3 regions of the Paenibacillus sp. GCM10012306 genome follow, and region 3 is predicted to be linked to each of the others. Evidence: predicted binding sites of a transcription regulator. Region 3 holds the regulator's gene; each other region holds the start of a gene.
What was found. The regulator NrdR, encoded in region 3, represses ribonucleotide reductase genes. The targets are predictions, from matches to a motif close to AACACNATATATNGTGTT.
Positions count from the first base shown of each region.

Region 1: nrdI (class Ib ribonucleoside-diphosphate reductase assembly flavoprotein NrdI) is a predicted target of NrdR. The motif match lies at 4,225-4,242, and genes of this name have one in related genera.
Region 2: ACFORK_RS26120 (anaerobic ribonucleoside triphosphate reductase) is a predicted target of NrdR. The motif match lies at 2,239-2,256, and genes of this name have one in related genera.

Region 1 covers NZ_JBHRYW010000017.1:47,784-54,165, forward strand. The annotation lists gene ACFORK_RS26325 (vWA domain-containing protein) at 1-853, opposite strand, end outside; gene ACFORK_RS26330 (hypothetical protein) at 1,048-1,200, shown strand; gene ACFORK_RS26335 (hypothetical protein) at 1,193-2,119, shown strand; gene ACFORK_RS26340 (hypothetical protein) at 2,152-3,927, shown strand; gene nrdI (class Ib ribonucleoside-diphosphate reductase assembly flavoprotein NrdI) at 4,354-4,713, shown strand; gene nrdE (class 1b ribonucleoside-diphosphate reductase subunit alpha) at 4,700-6,382, shown strand, end outside.
Region 2 covers NZ_JBHRYW010000016.1:83,893-90,274, reverse strand. The annotation lists gene nrdG (anaerobic ribonucleoside-triphosphate reductase activating protein) at 1-49, opposite strand, end outside; gene ACFORK_RS26120 (anaerobic ribonucleoside triphosphate reductase) at 46-2,037, opposite strand; gene ACFORK_RS26115 (MTH1187 family thiamine-binding protein) at 2,575-2,892, shown strand; tRNA gene ACFORK_RS26110 (tRNA-Thr) at 2,982-3,053, shown strand; gene ACFORK_RS26105 (DUF1572 family protein) at 3,139-3,714, opposite strand; gene ACFORK_RS26100 (FMN-dependent NADH-azoreductase) at 3,951-4,592, opposite strand; gene ACFORK_RS26095 (vWA domain-containing protein) at 5,258-6,382, shown strand, end outside.
Region 3 covers NZ_JBHRYW010000005.1:15,716-22,097, forward strand. The annotation lists gene ACFORK_RS12815 (manganese efflux pump) at 1-81, shown strand, start outside; gene coaE (dephospho-CoA kinase) at 91-687, shown strand; gene ACFORK_RS12825 (lytic transglycosylase domain-containing protein) at 684-1,247, shown strand; gene ACFORK_RS12830 (alpha/beta-type small acid-soluble spore protein) at 1,320-1,538, opposite strand; gene nrdR (transcriptional regulator NrdR) at 1,704-2,180, shown strand; gene ACFORK_RS12840 (TetR/AcrR family transcriptional regulator) at 2,352-2,987, opposite strand; gene ACFORK_RS12845 (hypothetical protein) at 3,585-5,432, shown strand; gene ACFORK_RS12850 (RidA family protein) at 5,429-5,821, shown strand; gene ACFORK_RS12855 (hypothetical protein) at 5,882-6,382, shown strand, end outside.

The sequences.
Region 1 (6,382 bases), on a different contig from region 3:
TCAGCTTCGCGGTTACGGGCTGTGAAGACATAATGGAAATATTGGCCTCCAGCACGCTGGCGTTCGGAACATTCACCGTTACTTCCTGAAAGCTGCCGTTCCCTGTAATCGACTGCACCGGTACAATCTTGAGCTTCAGATGGCTGGCAAAAATTTCGCTCAGGATTTGCGGCAGATCATCTGCCGAATCTGTAGAGAATGCCTTCCCTCCTGTCTTCGTGGACAGGTCAGCCAGAGATTGCTTGTTCAGCTTGCCATCCGCATTCAGACCAATGGTATAAATCGGATAGCCGCTCTTCTTGGCTTCATCCAGTGCTGTATTCAATTCCTGATCCGATTGGCTCTGGGTCCGCCCAGTGGCTTTGTTAAAATCATTGTTGCCGTCGGCAAGCATGACGATTAGCGGTTCATGGGAAGGGTCGCTGCCATTCTGCAGCACCTTCACTGCCTCCTTCACGCCTACGGCAATATCCGTATAAGCGCCACGGTCCAGCCCATCAATGAAGTCCTTCAGATCCTGCTTGTCGGTCGCCGAATTTATCTGTAATAGCGCCTTTTCCCGCTGCACTTTATCGGTGTAGGCCACAATCCCGACCTTATCCCCTTGCGCGGACAGCATATCTATGAACATCTTCATCGCTTCATTGGCAATCTTGTTCTTGTCACTCTTGTTCATGGAGTTGCTGACATCAATCAGCAGCACAGCGTCAATGTGAGAAGGCGCTGGGGTTGCGGCATGGACTAGACCTGCTCCTAGTGGGGCAACCGCAATGCACAGGGCCAGCAGCAGCGCCGGAATCAGGCGCCAAAAGACAATCCTCGATGTTTTTCTACGGTGATAGTTATGAAGCATAAAGATGGCTCCTCTTGTGTTATAGTAGGCAAATATGGGGAATCAGCCAAAAAGCTAAAATCTGTAAATAGTATGCCATTATGATATAATTAAACCTTGTAAACTTCAACTTTTAGGACTGATGGACCGTTAACGAAAAACGCTGTAATTCACTTTTTTCGCTACCCTATCTTCCATAAGAAAGGAAAAGTCCCATGATTTCATACGTTATTCTTGGAGTTACGTTCCTATATGTCGTAATTCACATTGCTATCTATGCCTCTCGCCAGCGGAACCCGCTGACCCGCGATGATATGGATGAGATGCTGCTCGCCACCCTAAATGGAGGTGACAAGGGCCATGAGTAAAAAGAAACCTGTCACGTTCCGGCCCTTCAAGGCGCCCCGCTACTCCTTCGACAAGCTTCGCATCTGCAAGCGCTGTGGCCGCTATACCGCTCTTAACGAAGAACGCTGCACGAAATGTGGCAAAGCCTCTCTTGTATCGGTGGAGAACTATGCCAGCGCCCGTGCAGGACGCAAAATGCACACCCGGCTGCTGCTGGTCTTACTGCTTACCCTGGTCGCGGTTTATTTTGGCGATAGTACGCTGCAAATGGCCCTCTGTGGTGCAGGCGGACTCCTGCTGACCGGGCTTCTCTACTATACGCAGCGAAAAGTCCGGCAGAACGAAAATTTGCGTGCACTAGAGCATCTGCTGGCCTACAACATCGGAATCATCAAGGAGGGGCTGGAGCTTAACCGCCAGGAAGCCGTATCTGTCCTTCGCGAAAATGATGTGCTGGCCTATGAGAAGCTGCGCGAGGTTGCGATTCTCCTGCGTGGCGATCGGGTAGCTCGGCAGCGGGTTGCCCTCCTGCATGGCTTTCAGCTGCGCAAGGATATGGATCTTGAAATGGAGCAGCTTCTACTGAGAGAGTTCGAGCCGCTTCTAGCCGAATACATAGGAGAGATTGCCAAGGTGCGCCGGGATTTAATTAAGGATCGTACGCTGCGTTATGTTCAGGCCTATGAGACTCAGATCCGGCAAATGGATAAAGGGATCGCTATCCTGACCGGTGTGGCTGGGGCAGCTGTCCGCATGAAACGTTATGCGCTGCTGCACTCCCGTTTCATCGGGAGATACGTACATGAGCTGCCCAAGGATCGCTTCTTGCGATTATCAAGGCTGATCGAGGCCAATCCTTATGAGCCATGGAACGGGCTTGACCAGACCGTAGCCGAAATTCGTGAATTCAAGTACCGCTGGGACCCTGAATTTCAATAAACCATCGCATGGCAAAAAAGAGGCTATACTATATGACGATCAAAGAAGTAATATCACTGCGAAATTTTATGATCATTTTGTGTATTCTGATGGTTGTGCTACTGGGACAGAAGGCCCAGCACATGTCCCACAAGGTGAATGCCCTGCAGGAAGGCAGCCGTCTGTATGCAGCAGGCGACCTTATCGGCGCAGAAGAAAAGTATCGTCAGGCGAGGGATAACCACTCCTTTCAATACAAAGAGCAAGAGATAGCAGCCCAATTGGAGCGATTGGCCCCGATCACAGCCATCCGTACTGGCCTGGACAGCGTTGCCCGTTACGCCAGCTCACAAGCTCTGGCAGCTGATTTTGAAGGATTTATGAAAAGTTATGATGATCTTCTCAAGCTAAAAGCTCAGTATATGAAGCCCGGAGGCCCTTACGAAGCCTATTATCGGAAGCTGTCTGCGGCATCGGGTCTTTCAGAGGAATGGACAACTTTCTTTCAGCGTTTCAAAAAACAGTTTTTGGACACTCTTGCCCTAAACAGTGACGGGAGCGGGGAGGAAGTGAAATGGAAGTTGCTGCAGATACCGGATGCCTTCTTCGGCGGTTCGGCCGCCAAGCAGGAGCAACTGAACAAGGCATTTCGCAGCCACGATACCGCTCAGCTAAAGGCCTTGGCTGCCGCCGGAAGCTTCGGTCCCTTGCTGGAAAGCACCCTGTCCATGCAACAGGCGTACGGCAGCCATAAGTATGCAGCCCCCTGGCTCAAGGAGCAGGTGGAAAGCAGCGGACGTACTATCTTGAAGAAGGACCTGGAGGGCAAGAACATCGCCGCCTTCGCAGAACATGCTGCCGCCTACCGCAAGTTCGTAAGCAGCGCAGGCTTCGCGGCTACCCCAGTGCTGAAGTACATAGATACTCAAAATGCCAAACTACTTAAAAATGCCGCAAGCAAAGCCAAAAACGGAGCATACGAGGACGCAATTAAGCTCTACACCGAGCTATCTCCATTAAAAGACCACTCCGAAGAGATATCGGCGGTCCGTCTTGCCTGGAATATAGCTGAACCTGTACGCTTACTCCCTGGAGGTGGGGATCAGGGGCGCTACAATAATGTAATTTCCGGTAAAGGAAAATATGGAGCCAAGGTCTATGTCGCGGCAACTGACAGCAACGGCTCCCTCCATTATGCTGTTATGAACAAGGACAACGCTGTGTCATCTTTCTCTATGGGTGTTATTCCCGGATTCTCCTCTCTGCACCGGCTCTTCTTTGAGAAAGCTTTTGAGACAGTCACCGGAGAGCTTGTAGTCGTCGCTGAAGCTGATAGCACGGACGATAATGGCAGGACACTTTTTACAGGTTATGCGCTGCAGATGCAAGGAATTTCACAACTATTCTCCTTTAGCGGAGATAGCTACGAACTTCAGCCTGACGGTTCCATTCTTGTACACAATGTTGGTGCTGATGCCGGAAATGGCAATGTGGGGCAGACAGCCATCTATCGAAAATTCGGGGAAACCTACCAATTCTCAGAGATTGTACAACAGTATCCGCTAATTCAGGCTTCGGAACTGGAGCTTCATCCTTTCCAGAATGTATCGATAAAAGGTGAAATTCAATTCGACAATTCGGGCAATTTCATTATATACACCGATGGTCGCTTCCTCCTGCTTCAGGGCTATCAAGCCGACGTAACAGGCTCCGTACTGCTGAGCGGTCAATTCCAGAGCGGCTACGGTATACTGCAGACCGAAACTGGTGAGGAGAGCGTTCCGGTGTTTGTGGTAACTTCTGTCGGGAGTCTGAGTATAGTGAACTAAGTGAATCAAGATAGCACAGGCACCCTCCTGAATTCCGTTCAGGGGGGTGTTTATTGCCAAATCCACTCCCTCCATTCACAAAAGAGACAAGGATTACTTTTAAAAATTTTTTACCCTCTGGATCTCGTATTTTTGCGCATTCTGGACCTGATCCAAATCCCTTATTCCACCTGCTCTTTCGCTGATATTTCTTCTCAATCTAGCGCTTTTTTCAGTATAAAATCTTGCGATTTGCGCGTTCTCCCTACCCCTTGAGATCTATTGACTTATCCATATCTAGTGATAAAATGATTAAGCGTCTCTAAATATAGTGTTATTACCAGGAAAACGGTTTATATACAGGATAAACCCTATCAGGGCGCGGTTTGTCCCAAAATCTAGTTTTAATAAGCTGGAACAATGCTTCCACTAAGGAGGAAAACAACCATGCTGATCGCTTATGATTCCAAAACAGGCAACGTCAAGCGGTTCATCGGCAAGCTGAAGCTGCCGGCCGTACAGATCGAAGAGCATATGACGATAGACGAGCCTTATGTACTTGTTACATACACCACCGGATTTGGACAAATTCCAGAGAAGGTGTCTTCTTTTTTGGAGAACAACCATACAAGGCTAAAAGGAATCGCCGCCAGCGGCAATAAAAACTGGGGTCAACTGTTCGCGAATAGCGCAGATTTGATTGCAGAGCGGTACAATGTGCCGGTAATTGGCAAGTTCGAGTTGTCGGGAACTTTTGGCGATGTAGAACGGATTAAACAGGAGGTGAACCGAGTTGCGGCATATTGAGCTGAACAACATGCTTTTGAAGAGAGACGAACAAGGATTCTTCCAATTGGATAAGGACCGCGAGGCGGTTGTAGAATTTATGCGAGAAGTGGAGCGGCGCAGTCTTACTTTTGCAAATACTAAATCCAAAGTGGATTATATGATAGAGAATGACTATTACGAGAACCTGTACGAACGCTATAGTGCTGAGGAGATCGAGGATGTCTACCGAATCGCGCATGAATATGGCTTCCAGTTCCCTTCCTATATGGCAGCTTCCAAGTTCTACACAGACTACGCGGTGAAGACCAACGACCGGAAGCAATACCTGGAGCACTATCCAGACCGTGTAGCAGTGGTAGCTCTGCACCTGGGCCGCGGCAATGCCGCCACCGCCCGTGTGCTGGTTCGCTCCATGATGGAGCAACGTCTTCAACCCGCTACGCCGACCTTCCTGAACGCAGGCAAGAGCCGCCGGGGCGAGATGGTCTCCTGCTTCCTGCTGGAAATGGATGACTCGCTGAATTCGATCAACTATGTACTCAATACTTGCATGCAGCTCTCCAAAATTGGTGGCGGTGTGGCGGTTAACCTCTCGAAGCTGCGCTCGCGCGGCGAGACGATCAAAGGCGTGGAAGATGCGGCCAAAGGTATCGTACCCGTGCTGAAGCTCATGGAAGATGGATTCTCCTATGCCGACCAAATGGGGCAGCGTAAAGGCTCCGGGGCGGCTTACTATAATATTTTTGGCTGGGATGTACTAGAGTTCCTGGATTCAAAAAAAATCAACGCTGACGAAAAACTGCGGCTCAAAACATTATCCATCGGGCTAATCGTGCCGAACCGCTTCTACAAGCTGGCTCAGGATAATCAGCCGCTGCATGTATTCGCGCCATACAGTGTGTACCAGGCATACGGCACCCATCTGGACGATATGGATTTGGACGAAATGTACGACAAGCTGCTTGCTGACCCGCGCGTTAAGAAAAAAGTCGCCATGGGCGCACGCGAAATGCTGACCAAGATCGCCATGATTCAGTTAGAATCAGGTTACCCATACATTATGAACAAGAGCAATGCCAACAAGGCACATGCACTGAAAAATATCGGCCAAGTGAAGATGTCGAACCTCTGCACAGAGATTTTCCAATTGCAGGAGACTTCGGAAATCACGGATTACGGTCAGGCAGACACCATCCGCCGGGACATCAGTTGTAACTTGGCTTCTCTCAACATCGTCAACGTTATGGAGCATGGCAAAATCCGTGAATCCGTACATGAAGGCATGCTGGCCCTGACGGCTGTCAGCGATATGACCACCGTCTCCAATGCCCCAGGCGTGGCAAAGGCGAACAAGGAGATGCACTCCGTAGGATTGGGCGTTATGAACCTGCATGGTTATTTTGCCAAGAACAAGATTGCCTATGAGAGTGAACAGGCCCGCGATTTCGCCCGCACCTTCTTCATGACCATGAACTTCCACTCGCTGGAGAAGAGTATGGAGATTGCCGCTGAGACTGGTGAGACCTTCCATGGCTTTGCGGAATCGGATTATGCCACAGGCGTCTACTTCGAGCGTTATCTGACTACGGATTATCGTCCGGTGACACCTAAGGTGCAAGAACTGTTCAAGGATATCTATATCCCTACCCAAGAGGATTGGGCGCAATTACGTGATTCTGTTATCAAA
Region 2 (6,382 bases), on a different contig from region 3:
GGCCCTCGCCTTCATTGATGGACTCGGGATAGTAGCCGCAAATATTCATAGATGCTTAACCCGGTCCCTTACTTCCGCCTGCTTGGCCGCATTGAAGCGGGTCTGATAATCTCCGGTCAAATATCCTGTCACCCGGCGTAGACGCCGGATGTGAACTTCATTCTCATGTGCGCCGCAGGAAGGGCAATTCGTGCCGATAACCCCTTCATAGCCGCAGCCTTGGCAGCGGTCTATAGGGTGGTTAATGCTAAAGTAGCTAATCTCCTGCTCTAGAGCGTAGCGAATAATTTTGACAAAAGCGGCCGGATTGCTGCGCGCGTTGCCATCTAATTCGACATACGAGATCGCACCGGCGTTGCAGTACTCATGGAAAGGAGCTTCCAGACTGATCTTTTGGGCAGCGCCAAGAGTGTAGTATACAGGAATGTGAAACGAGTTGGTATAATATTCGCGATCGGTAACACCGGGAATGGATCCCAGTACCTTATGATCGATCTTCGTAAATTTCCCAGACAATCCTTCGGCAGGCGTAGCGAAGAGGGTGATATTGAGATTATATTCCTCGCTCTTCCGATCGCAATATTCCCGCATGTGACGGACAATAGCCAGCGCTTTGGCATGAACATCCATGTCTTCCCCGTGGTGCTTACCGTACATCGCCTTCATACATTCGGCAATCCCGATGAAGCCGAGGGACAGACTGCCATGCTTCAGCAGTTCGCCAACGCTATCCTCTGGCGCCAAGTGTTCGCCGCCTTCCCAGACCCCTTCACGCATCATGAAATCGGATGCCTTGGCCTTCTGGGAGGCTTGAATGCGGAAGCGGTGAAGCAGACCGTCCAGCGCAACGTCCATATAATGATCCAGGTCTCTGTAGAAGCCTTCTTCATCGGCTACCATGCGGCGACCTGTGACGATGCCATGTGCCAAACCGAGTCGTACCAGATTCAGCGTATTAAAGGAAAGGTTACCTTTACCTGAGCAATGATTGCGGCCAAAACGGTCGCTAAGCACGCGGGTGCGGCAGCCCATAGTGGCGAATTCGGTATCGGGATTCGAAGGATCATAATACTGCATATTGAGCGGCGCGTCCAGATTGGCAAAGTTCGGATACAGTCTGCGTGCAGAACATTCAGCGGCCTTGATGAACAGTTCATAGTTCGGATCACCTGGCTGCTGGTTCACACCCTGTTTGCACTTGAAGATCTGAATCGGGAACACCGGCGTCTCGCCACTGCCAAGTCCGTGCATGGTTGCCGTCAGCAAGGAACTGATCACGAGTTGCCCTTCCGGCGAGGTGCAAGTTCCATAGTTGATGCTGGTGAACGGAATCTGTCCGCCGGACCGGCTCGACATAGTATTCAGATTATGTATCATACTCTCGGCGGCCTGGAGTGTTTCACTCTCAGTTTCTTTTAACGCAAAACGGAACGCCTTAGGATATTGCTCTGCCAGATCGGTGCGGCTCATGTGAATCTCGCCAAGATCAAGTGGCTCTGTAGATTGTCCTTCTTCGAAATAGTCCAGGCCCTTGCGGAATAGCTTGGCAAAGGATTTGGTGACATAAGGGGCCAGATCGTAGTCCAGCTTATTGGCGGATACGCCGCCGTATTGGGCATTTTGCTGAGATTGGAAAATAATCGCTACCAGCGCCATCGCCGTCATAATCGAGTTCGGGGGACGTACACTGCCATTGCCCGTGTTGAAGCCTTCACGCAGAAGCTTCTCGAACGGGATAAAAATACAATTGGTCGTTCCGATCGCATATTGGTCCAGATCATGTACATAGACAACGTTATCCTTAATGGCTTGTACCAACTGCGGCGGCATCGTGAAATTACGAGCATACCATTTGGAATATTCACTGCCGAACTTGCTCATTTTACCGGAGAAACTCTCCCCGTTCAAATTTGCGTTCTCCCTGAGTAAGTCCAGGTCTCGGCTGTCAATAATATCGCGTCCCAAATGAATAACTTCTTCTAATAATTCTTCCTGTGCCAGTTGACCACTGTGGTACGGCTTCTCCAGTAACGTCATGTACTGATCTCCTCTCCATATAAAAGGACATTCTCTGCTGTTACAGAAAATGCCCGTGTGCTTCTCATAGCTATCCCGGTCTTGTGATGTAGGCTTGCATGCGGACACTGTTTTTGTTTCCTGCACACCTCTATTAATCTCCCTATGACAGGAGGTTAAAATAACTGTTCCCTACTATATTTTGTCGATAGAGACTACATTACATCAATATATTGTGTTTGTCTACCGAATTTTAGTGAACCCTTGCCACGCTTGAGATCATCCCTTTTCTCCACAGGAAGTCCACAGAACCATCCACAGGTAATCCACAAATCATCCACAAAAAAGCCTGAAATGGTTCATAATTTATCTGAAAATATGCCACAAACCGTCCATAAAAAAGATATAGGCTTTTACTAGATTTTGTGCTACAAGTGGTAGAATTCGCGATTAGCAGAAATTAAGTATACGCATGGTTTGTAGGAGAGACGGAGAGTGGGTACAATAAGGGAAAAGTAGTTGTTTTCCAAAATGAAAAGAACAGGGGAGGGATTTAGCATGCCGATAGCTGAAGTTACAGTCATTCCGATTGGTACGGGTAGCACCAGCCTTAGCGCTTATGTTGCAGATATGCAGCGTGTGCTGGAGACGGTGGAGGGAGTGACATATGAGCTTACGTCCATGGGAACTATTATCGAAGGCCCGCTGCAGCGGATTCTCGCCGCCGTGGAGGCCCTACATGAATCTCCTTTTACTAACGGAGCCCAGCGTGTCTCGACCGCCGTCAAGATCGATGACCGTCGCGACAAGCCCTCTAGCAGCAAAAGTAAGCTTGAGTCCGTAGAGCGTAAGCTCCACGCCGATTCGTCGGAATAGCTGGACTTGCTGGCAGTCTCGAAAAAGGGGATTGCGTTTTCCATAATACGGAGTATAATGTTTTTTGTTTGACGAAAGTAAAGCTTCAAGCTGGTGTAGCTCAGGGGTAGAGCAACGCACTCGTAATGCGTAGGTCGGGGGTTCAATTCCCTTCACCAGCATCCTTAAGTAAAATGATAATGGCGCGGATTCCGGGGGTTCGGAGCCGCGCCTTTCCTGTTCTTTTACCATTCTGCTTGGATTCATTTAATTAATTCTCTTTAGTTCTTCATCAATAAAGTTTTTTGTTGCCTTTTCTTTAGAAAATTTATCGTTATTATATTGTTTGGAACCTTGCTTTGGAACAGATAAACTTTCCCAACTACTCTTCTTTAGAATTTTTGCAGCGTAAATGATTTGCCCAACGTGATATGGGTAATGTGCCAATTGTCTATTGATTGCTTCAATAACGGTGTGCCCTTCGTTCCGTATATAAATAATTTGTGATAATTGATCCGTATGAATTGAATCCATTGCATTGAATAAACATGTCCAGCCTTCGTTCCATTTTATTAAAAGATTCTCTTTAGTGTTAATGTCATTCTCAAACTCCGAATCTCGATCTCTCCATGATTTTTCACCGTCAGTGCTTAGAAAATCTGTCCATCTTGAAAGCATATTTCCCCATAAGTGTTTTACTATAGTTGCAATGCTATTGGAATCGTCATTAAAAGTTACAAATAATTGTTCGGGATCTACTTGATTGATGGCTGCTTCACCATGTGTTTTGTAATAAAGAAATTGTTTTTTGATACTTTCCAAATAGATTTGCTCATTATCCATTTCAAACACCTTGCTTTCGTATATTATTTTTAATGATTTTATTTTATCAGAAGTCCATTATTTCTGTTCTGACACAAGCCTGATAGAACTCAATAACACATAAATGTGTTGCATTCGTAATGCGTAGGCCGGGAGTTCAATACCCTTCACCAGTGTCCTCAAAAAGACAATAAAGGCGCCGATTCCGAGGGGGTCGGAGCCGCGCCTTTTTTCGTTTAAAGTGTGCGTCGAATTATTTATTTCTTCGCTAAAGTTACAGCTGCCTCTTCTGCTTCTATAAATGCTTTCTTCAACACCTCGTCCTTGTCCAGTAAAGCAGTCCCTTGTACTCTAAGGGTTTGGAAATCCTCAATACCTAAGAAATTAAACATGGACTTCAAATATTTATGTGAGTATTCAACTTCAGTATACCAGTCATCATTGGTGTAGATCGAACCACTTGCCTGAATAACGACCATGCTTCTCCCATCCTTTAAAAGTCCCACTGATCCTGTATCGGTATACTTAAATGTTTCCCTTGCAATCATAATATTATCGACATAATCCTTGAGCTTTGATGGGACATTGAAGTTATGCAGCGGGTGCACAATAAGGTATTTATTTGCACTTTTGAATTGTTGTAATACTTCATTCATTCTTCCGGCGACTTCTTTTTCTTGAGTGGTTAGGGCTTCACCTTTCGCATATTTTTCCCAAGCGCCTAGGACGGTCTTATCAATTAAAGGGATCTCATCTTCATATAGGTTAATTTGTTCGATGATTTCATTATTAGGTTTATGCTCCACATAAGTTTTCATGAAGTGTTTGAATACACCAAGACTGAATGAAGTCGTTGAATCCACCAAAGGATGTGCGTTAATGATAAGCAGCTTGCTCATTGTATAGTGCCTCCATAATAGTTTTTTTGTTGTACATTTATGTAGACAAATGAGCAGGACAATCTGTGACACTAAATCACAAAAAGATGAATTTTTGCTGCGTGGTTGTCTTGGTTAATTTTGTCCGGACATTTCATGATCTATGCAAGTGCGTAGTCGAGGGCTTTGAAGCAGGGGGACCGATGAAGCGGAAAATTATTATAACCAGAAAAGGAACGAGGGCAAGCCATTACAAGGTGGTCGTGATCGCTTGCGCCAACAAGCTTCTCCATCACTTATCCTCAGTAAAGGCGAGCCCTTTAAAGTTTGACCCTATTTACCCATAACTCTTTGAGGTGTTTCCCGTCCTTGTTGCTGATATCTGCTTTGATAAGAATGGACTCTAGATCTTTGTCACCAGTGTTTTCGACGCGCGCATTTAAAGTCCATGGTTATCTTCTTCTTTTACAGACACATCAAAAACTTTGAAGCCATCAACATCATAAACTTTTTTACATTGATATTTAGTATGCATTTTTGTGCTTACACGAACATCGGTAAGATTTTGAGGGATATGAAGGAATATTTTGTATGTTGTCGAATTATGTACTTTGGTATATATCCGGGATAAATGCACCATAAAGTCACAATTAATTTAAATATAATTAGAGTAGGCGGGAATGAATATGTTTTGCGGTAAATGCGGTACCAAGGCGTCTTCGAATGATCATTTTTGTAAAAAATGCGGAAGTGCTTTAGCGGGAGAGCCCGAGCTTGATGCACCATCACCACAGCCTGAGGCTGTATCTTCAAGTGAGATTCGAGTCGTAGGTAAGTGTAATGCTAAATCCTGGAAGAATACAACCTTTGCGATAATCGCAGGATTGTTGCTGGCGGTAGGTATCTTCGTCTGGTTAAGGACCGGAAGCGATACGGAGCAAGATAAATTGAAGACCGTTCAGGCTAATACAGCTAACAATTCTTCATTTGAAGCTGCGGCTACGCCCGTACCTACCGATGTGCCAGAAGTATCTCCTTCACCTTCGGTGGTTCCGGCGGAACCAGCCTTTATCAAGGTCAACCAGGTAGACTCGTCCCGGTATGAAGGGCGTGGAGTGGATGTCTATTTCTCACTATTCGCCGATCAGGGCTTCCAGCAGGAGATCGCACCAATGGTGCTCAACAAGGAAATGTTCAACGTGAACGGACAGCCGGTTCAAGGTCTTTCCCTGGTTGAAGATAGTGATGTGGTCAGTGTTAATCTGGTTATTGACAAAAGTGGGAGTATGGAGGAATCTCCTAATACTGGTGTGTCTGCATCTAAGATGGATCTTGTTCGATTAGCTGCGATCCGGTTCATTGATAATATTCCTGCCGAGGCTAAGGGACAATTCGAGTTATTGTCTTTTTCCACTTATGCACCGCCTGTTGCAGATGTTCCATTTACTTCAAATCGGAAAGAGGTTAGCTTAAAGCTGTCCGGTTTAGTATCCGATGGTGGACAGACGGCACTGTACGATTCTTTAACCAAAGCTTTGTATGATACAAATGAGCAGCAAGGGCCAAAGTATGTAATTGCATTTACAGATGGTATAGACTCTGACTATGGTTCTTCTATTCAATCAGTCATTGATCTGTCCAAACAATTAGGAATTCCTATTTACATGATCGGGTTCGGTGGAGAGGATGACAATTTGTCGTACATCGCCCAGGAGACAGGCGGACAACACTTCTTCCTAAATATTGATGATGACCTCCAAACAGAACTGAATCGTATTTACGATACGATTTTCCAAAGATATGTTAAGCAG
Region 3 (6,382 bases):
GCTGGCAGCTCCTGGATGAGTCATGCCGCTGTCCTGCCTGCGTTAATGTTGATTGTAATGGGAATAATGAAGCTGTTATGAGGTGAGTACATGATCATGGGCTTAACCGGAGGTATTGCATCTGGAAAAAGCACAGTGTCAGCACTGCTGGTGAACAAGGGAGCACAACTGGTAGATGCCGATGTCATCGCCAGAGAAGTGATGCTACCCGGACACCCGGTGCTGGCTGCCGTCGTTGAACATTTCGGAGAGGATATTCTGTACCCGGATGGTACGCTCGACAGAGCGAAGCTCGGGAACATTGTCTTTCATGAGCCTGAGGCCCGCCAGAAGCTGAATGGCCTGACCCACCCGGCGATTCGTCAGGAGATCAAGGATCGGATGTACCGCATGGAGCAGGAAGCGCCGGAGACGCTGATTGTGGTAGATATTCCGCTGCTGTTTGAGTCAGGGCTGGAAGGTCTTTTTCAGGACATTATTGTAGTATATGTGCCCCGTGAGATTCAGTTGGCGCGGTTAATGGAACGGAACAGTCTTACACAGGAGCAAGCGGAGAGTCGTCTGCAATCGCAGATGGATCTTCAGGAGAAGACGGGCAGAGCGAGCTACGTCATTGACAACAGCAGGGATCTTGAGCATACTGAGGCCCAGGTTCTTGCTTTGTGGGACAGGCTGGGGTTGTCATGAGCTGGCTGCGCAAAAAAAGAGTCCTGCTACTCCTGTTCATCGGCTTTACAGCGATACTGTTCCTCAGCACGAACTGGATGTCGTGGTTTTATCCGATTCAATATAAAGAAGAGATCCGTGAGCACAGCACGACCTACGAGATTGATCCGTTCCTTGTAGCGGCGATTATCCGGGTGGAGACAAACTTCAAGACTGGAAAAGAGTCGAAAAAAGGGGCGATTGGTCTTATGCAATTGATGCCGGATACGGCTAAATGGGCCATGGAAAAGGCCAAGCTCCCCGATGTCTCGCTGGATCGACTGAAGCATGAGCCGTCCGTCAATATTGAGCTGGGGACTTGGTATCTATCCTCGCTGTCCCGTCAGTTTGACGGCAATCTTACGGCGGTCATCGCTGCTTATAATGCCGGTCCGGGTAACGTCCAGAACTGGCTGAAGCAAGGGACCTGGGACGGCACGGAGGAGAATGTGAAGGATATCCCGTTTGGAGAGACGCGTCATTATGTGCAGCGGGTGATTTATTATCATAACCAGTACATGGATATCTACAAGGGATTTTAGCTATATATATCAAAAGAAGTATTAAACAGCCCGTGAGCCGTTTAATACTTCTTTAGTCAAGCTATAGGCAGATTAGTGAACTTGACCTGCCAGTTGTTGTTCAGCCAGAGTTACAAGACGTTTAGTGATGTAACCACCGATCGAACCGTTTTCGTAAGAAGTTTTATTGCCATTGTATCCGTCTGCAGAAAGCGTGATACCCAATTCTTGAGCAACTTCGTATTTCAATTGTTCCAAAGCTGCACGGGAATTAGGAACTACCAGGTTGTTGGAGTTGTTGTTTTGGCCCATTGCTGTTCACCTCCTATCGGTTGGTAACTGTATTATGTGCCGGACTTGGCATATTCATAACATCAAACAAACGGTGATTTATGGAAAAAAGTATCGGGCTCTAATTAGCCAGATGTGTACCGGAACGGGACGCACACTATTTTGCAAAAGGAAGTGATTAAGCTTATGAAATGCCCTTACTGCGATCATACAAATACCAAGGTGCTTGATTCACGTCCGGCCAACGAGAATAAGTCCATCCGCCGTAGGCGAGAGTGTGAGCGCTGTAGCAAGCGTTTCACAACGTTTGAGATGATCGAAGAGACTCCACTCATCGTGATTAAGAAGGGTGGCAGCCGCGAGGAATTCAGCCGTGATAAAATCCTCCGCGGATTGATTCGCGCCTGTGAGAAGCGCCCTGTGCCTGTAGAGCGCCTGGAGGTCATCGTATCAGAGGTTGAGAAGACTCTGCGCGGCATCGCCCTGGCCGAAATCGAGAGCCGCCAGATCGGTGAGCTCGTGATGGAGCAGCTCTATCCGGTCGATGAAGTAGCATATGTCCGCTTTGCCTCCGTGTACCGTCAGTTCAAGGATATCAATATGTTTATGAAGGAACTGAAGGGCCTGCTCTCCAAGACTACGGGTGAGTTGGATAGCATCTAGGCATATAGGGGGAGTCTTGCGGAATCGCTGCTTAATTGGAGATAACTTCTGCAGGCTTTAGGAGCGACTAAGATGTTAGATAATTGGAAAAATAGCCCGCCACATTAACTTGTGGCGGGCTATTTGGTTTTTTCACCAATGAAAGATAAATTCAATTATTGAGCGTACATGTTATTCCTCGGACATCGGAGTATGGTAAATGTGGAGACTAATTCGGGTCATCTCGCTGGTGGATTTTGCGAAGTCGGACCCAATCCATTTGGCGAGAGCATTATATAGCGCCCCGGCTTTAAAGTATATACGGTACTTATTTTCGTCGGTTGTGTCATGCGCGTTAGACAGCATCATTTCATTCAAGCAATCTAAAATGATGTAATCTAACTTGGCACTTTGAAGGGCTCTGTAGATATTGCGTTGCTCATAAATCACTTCAAAAAGCACGCTGATAAACTTCTCAGGTTCTTTGGCTTTTCCTGTTAATTCATTGGTGTAAGGCAAGAGCTTTTGATTAATCTCAAAAATAAGCGAATCGACTAAATCCACCAAGATATCCTGTTTGGAGGAATAATTGTTGTAGTAGGCCGTTCGAGAGACCCCGGCGCGCTTCACAATGTCAGTGATGCTGATTTTGCTAAAGGGCTGCTCCTGGATCAAGAAGACTAATGCTGTGCAGATGGCTTCTCTGGTCAAGCGATTGGTTTCTTTATTGGAAGAATGCTTAGATGTGTTCGGACTGTATAATTCATGATTTGCGATGACATTTCCCCTCCATTTGTACGTTCTGGCGTTACTTTTATTGTTTTTCATGATTCTTTTCAATATGCTTAAACCATATGGCGTTACAAATGTAATGTCAAAATTGTTGTTAGGTAAGCCTAGTGGGAGGAACTAACCCTAAAAAGCGAAGATGAGGGGCTCCCTCCTCAACTAACGGCATTTTTGCACCTTATTTTCCTTTGATATGGGCAAATGAGGGAAATAAGGGCATTTTTGCACCTTATTTTTCGGAAAAACACGCTGGAGAGGTACTTCTGGAAGATTTAAGGTGCAATATTGCACTTAATTTCCACTAACCCCTCGCTGCAGAGGATTTAAGGTGCAAAAATGCCCTTAATTACGCTTCGATCCGAACTTAAGATCCTCACTTAATTTTCGGTCGTCATTACGGTGAATATTTGGACTTCCGGTCGCTGTTTGTTGTCTTCAGATTTCTTCGATTAATCCGCTTCTAGCGGTTAAAATCTGGGCACGGCTGAGGCTGTCGACGGGAGCTTGGCGATCGCTTTCGCTCCTACATTTCCGACCATTCCACTTTGTTCCTTCTCGCTTTTTGTTACTTTCTTTTGTTTATCTTATATATGTTTGTTTTTTATGCGTTCTATATAGTTAAATTGGGAGGGCATCATGTTAATGAACTTATACAGACGAGGGTCAGCAGTGCTGCTGTTGATCCTGGCATTCTGTGCTACCGTATTTATAGGCAAAGAAACAGTAATCTCTATAACGACGATTATCATTTTGCTGGTTGAATTAGGCATTTCATATCTACTTCTAAAGAAACGTGAGAAGCTGCATGTGCTGGTGATCAGCGCCATAGTAACAGAAGGTTTATTTTTGCTGACCAAGGAGTTCTGGCTGCTTGCACTTTCTATCCTTCTGCTGATTGTGGCGGGCGTATGGAGAGGACTTTTAGGACAATCGGTAAGAAGAAGAGTCACTGCGTTTCTAGTAGTTCGAAAATTGTTATTTAGTGTTGTTGTTCTTATCGTTACTGCATTTTGGATTATTGGAATTTATGCGAAGCCTATTACTAAGCCTGTGGCATTAGCAGCGAATGTTACGGCCACCATTGACGAACATAAACTGGATTCGGCAGCAGTGATGCTACAGGATATTGAAATGATGAACTCCTTTGGAAGCCGTACCACCGGCTCAGAAGGTCACAATAAGTTTATTGCATGGCTGGAGCAGCAGGTAACGAATATGGGGCTGACCGTGTACCGTGATCAATATACTTTTGACCGATGGGAAGAAAAGAGCAGCTCTTTGCTTATTGATCAGCAGCCGATTCATGTCTCTTCAGCTTTTCCTTATTCCGGGGAGACGGACGAGAAGGGTGTGACGGGGGAACTGGTATACACGGAGCGTGGTGAGTATGAAGAGGCCAGCGGCAAAATTGCAGTCGTAGAAATCGAAAATCTGAAGGATTTTCCGATCGGTATTGTGATGAACATGCGGGAAACATCGCCACAGCAGAACAGAATCGCACCAAGCGAAGGCGATCTTGTTCTCACTACGGCCTTAAAAGGAGCTAAGTTGGAGCTAGCGAAAGAAATGGGCGTGAAAGCTGTTGTTTTAGTCTGGAAAGAGGTATCGGACGAGAAGGTTGAAAAGCAATATGTGCCTTTTACGGACGCCTATGCTGGAATCCCAGCGGTCTGGGTCAATGATTCAGAGGGGCAAAAGGTGATTAGCGCAGCTAAGGAGCATAAAGAAGGTACAGTGATTTTAGAAGCAGAGGAGCAAAAAAACGCACCGACGGAATCTTTTTATGTAAAAATTAACGGGAAAAATAAAGATGAAGCAATCATCATCAACACTCATACGGATGGTGTAAATGTCGTGGAGGAGAATGGCGCCGTAGGCATGCTGTCCATGATTCGTTACTTGCAGCAGGAGCAGCCGGAGCGAACGATGATCTTTGCTTTTGTGACCGGACATTTCCGGTTGCCGGAGTTCAAAGGGACTTCTCAGGCGACGTCCACCTGGATGGAGGGGCACCGTGAGCTGTGGGATGGCGAGAACGGCCATATGAAAGCTGTAGCCGGAATTACGGTCGAGCATCTAGGCAGCATGGAATGGAAGGACGACGACACGGGGCAGTATGGCCCGACGGGACGTATAAGTACAGAATATACCTATGCAGGTAATGAGATGATGGCGGCGATCTGGCAGAAGGCTGTTGAGCAGAGAGAGAATGCACGGACTGTAATTCTACGCGGACATAACAAGTTTGAATTCGGAGAGAGCCAACCTCTTTTTGAAGCAGGTATTCCTGTGCTTGGGTTCATTCCCATGCCGGATTATTTGCTGATGAATAGTGAGAACAGAGAGATGGACAAATTTGACGTGAAACTCATGCATTCACAAATTGTATCGCTGCTGAAAGCAGTTAAGCTGGTGGATGAGACGGAGGCAGACAAGCTTGGGGTGTCGGATGGGTATTCATTTTTCTATGGTCGAACTAAATGACTGTGGAGAATCGATTGAGGCAGGCTGGGATCGTGTTGCCTTCTGCGAGTGAACCTGCTGCTAAATACGCCAATTGTGTGTTGGTTAATGGATTTTTGTTTGTATCTGGTAAAGGACCTTCAAGCAAAGCTAAAGGGAAGTTAGGTCAGAAGTTCACAACAGAACAAGGATATAGGTATGCACGCGAGACTGGACTGGAGATTTTAGCTGTCGTCAAAGATTTTATCGGTTCGCTCGATAAGGTTAAACGGGTGGTGAAAATCCAAGGGTTTGTCAACGCAACGGGTGAATTTGAAGAACATCATAAGGTGTTGAATGGCTGTTCAGATCTTCTGAAAGGCATATCCCTTGCGGATATGTCTTTTGTGATTGAGTGTTCCAAACTATAGATGGTAAAATAATTATATGGAGTATTAAATTTGAAATAAGCATGAAGGGAGGATATTCCCATGCCACATAGAAACATTCGCTACGTGCTGCTGGTTGTTTTCCTTTTAAGTATGCTGATGCCGGCTACAGTCATTGCTAATGGAGGACCGTTATATTTTCCGGCTGATGGTTATGGTCTTCTGAGGCTGGATGAGCAGTCCAATATTAGCTTGGTTCGTGAGAAGATTGTTTATACGATGTCCAAAGGTTCCAATGACTATGGAAACAGTGCTGAAGTAAGCGTGGAATATGAACTCCATAATAAAAACGGTACAAACAAGGATATTGAAGTTTTATTTCTGACGCCATCTAGAGAGTCATTAACCGTATCAGAAGGAGACGAGCTTATTCCAACGAGTCTGGCACCTGAATTACGACCGGTAAACTGGAAGCCTCTGGTGAAAAATACAGTCATAGAGCCTTTAAGTGGCAAGGAATTAGTCCTATCTCGCTATGAGGGCGGTCATAGCCAGGCACAAGGAACACGGTTTCCCTTATCTTTCAAAGAGGGTGAGACAAAA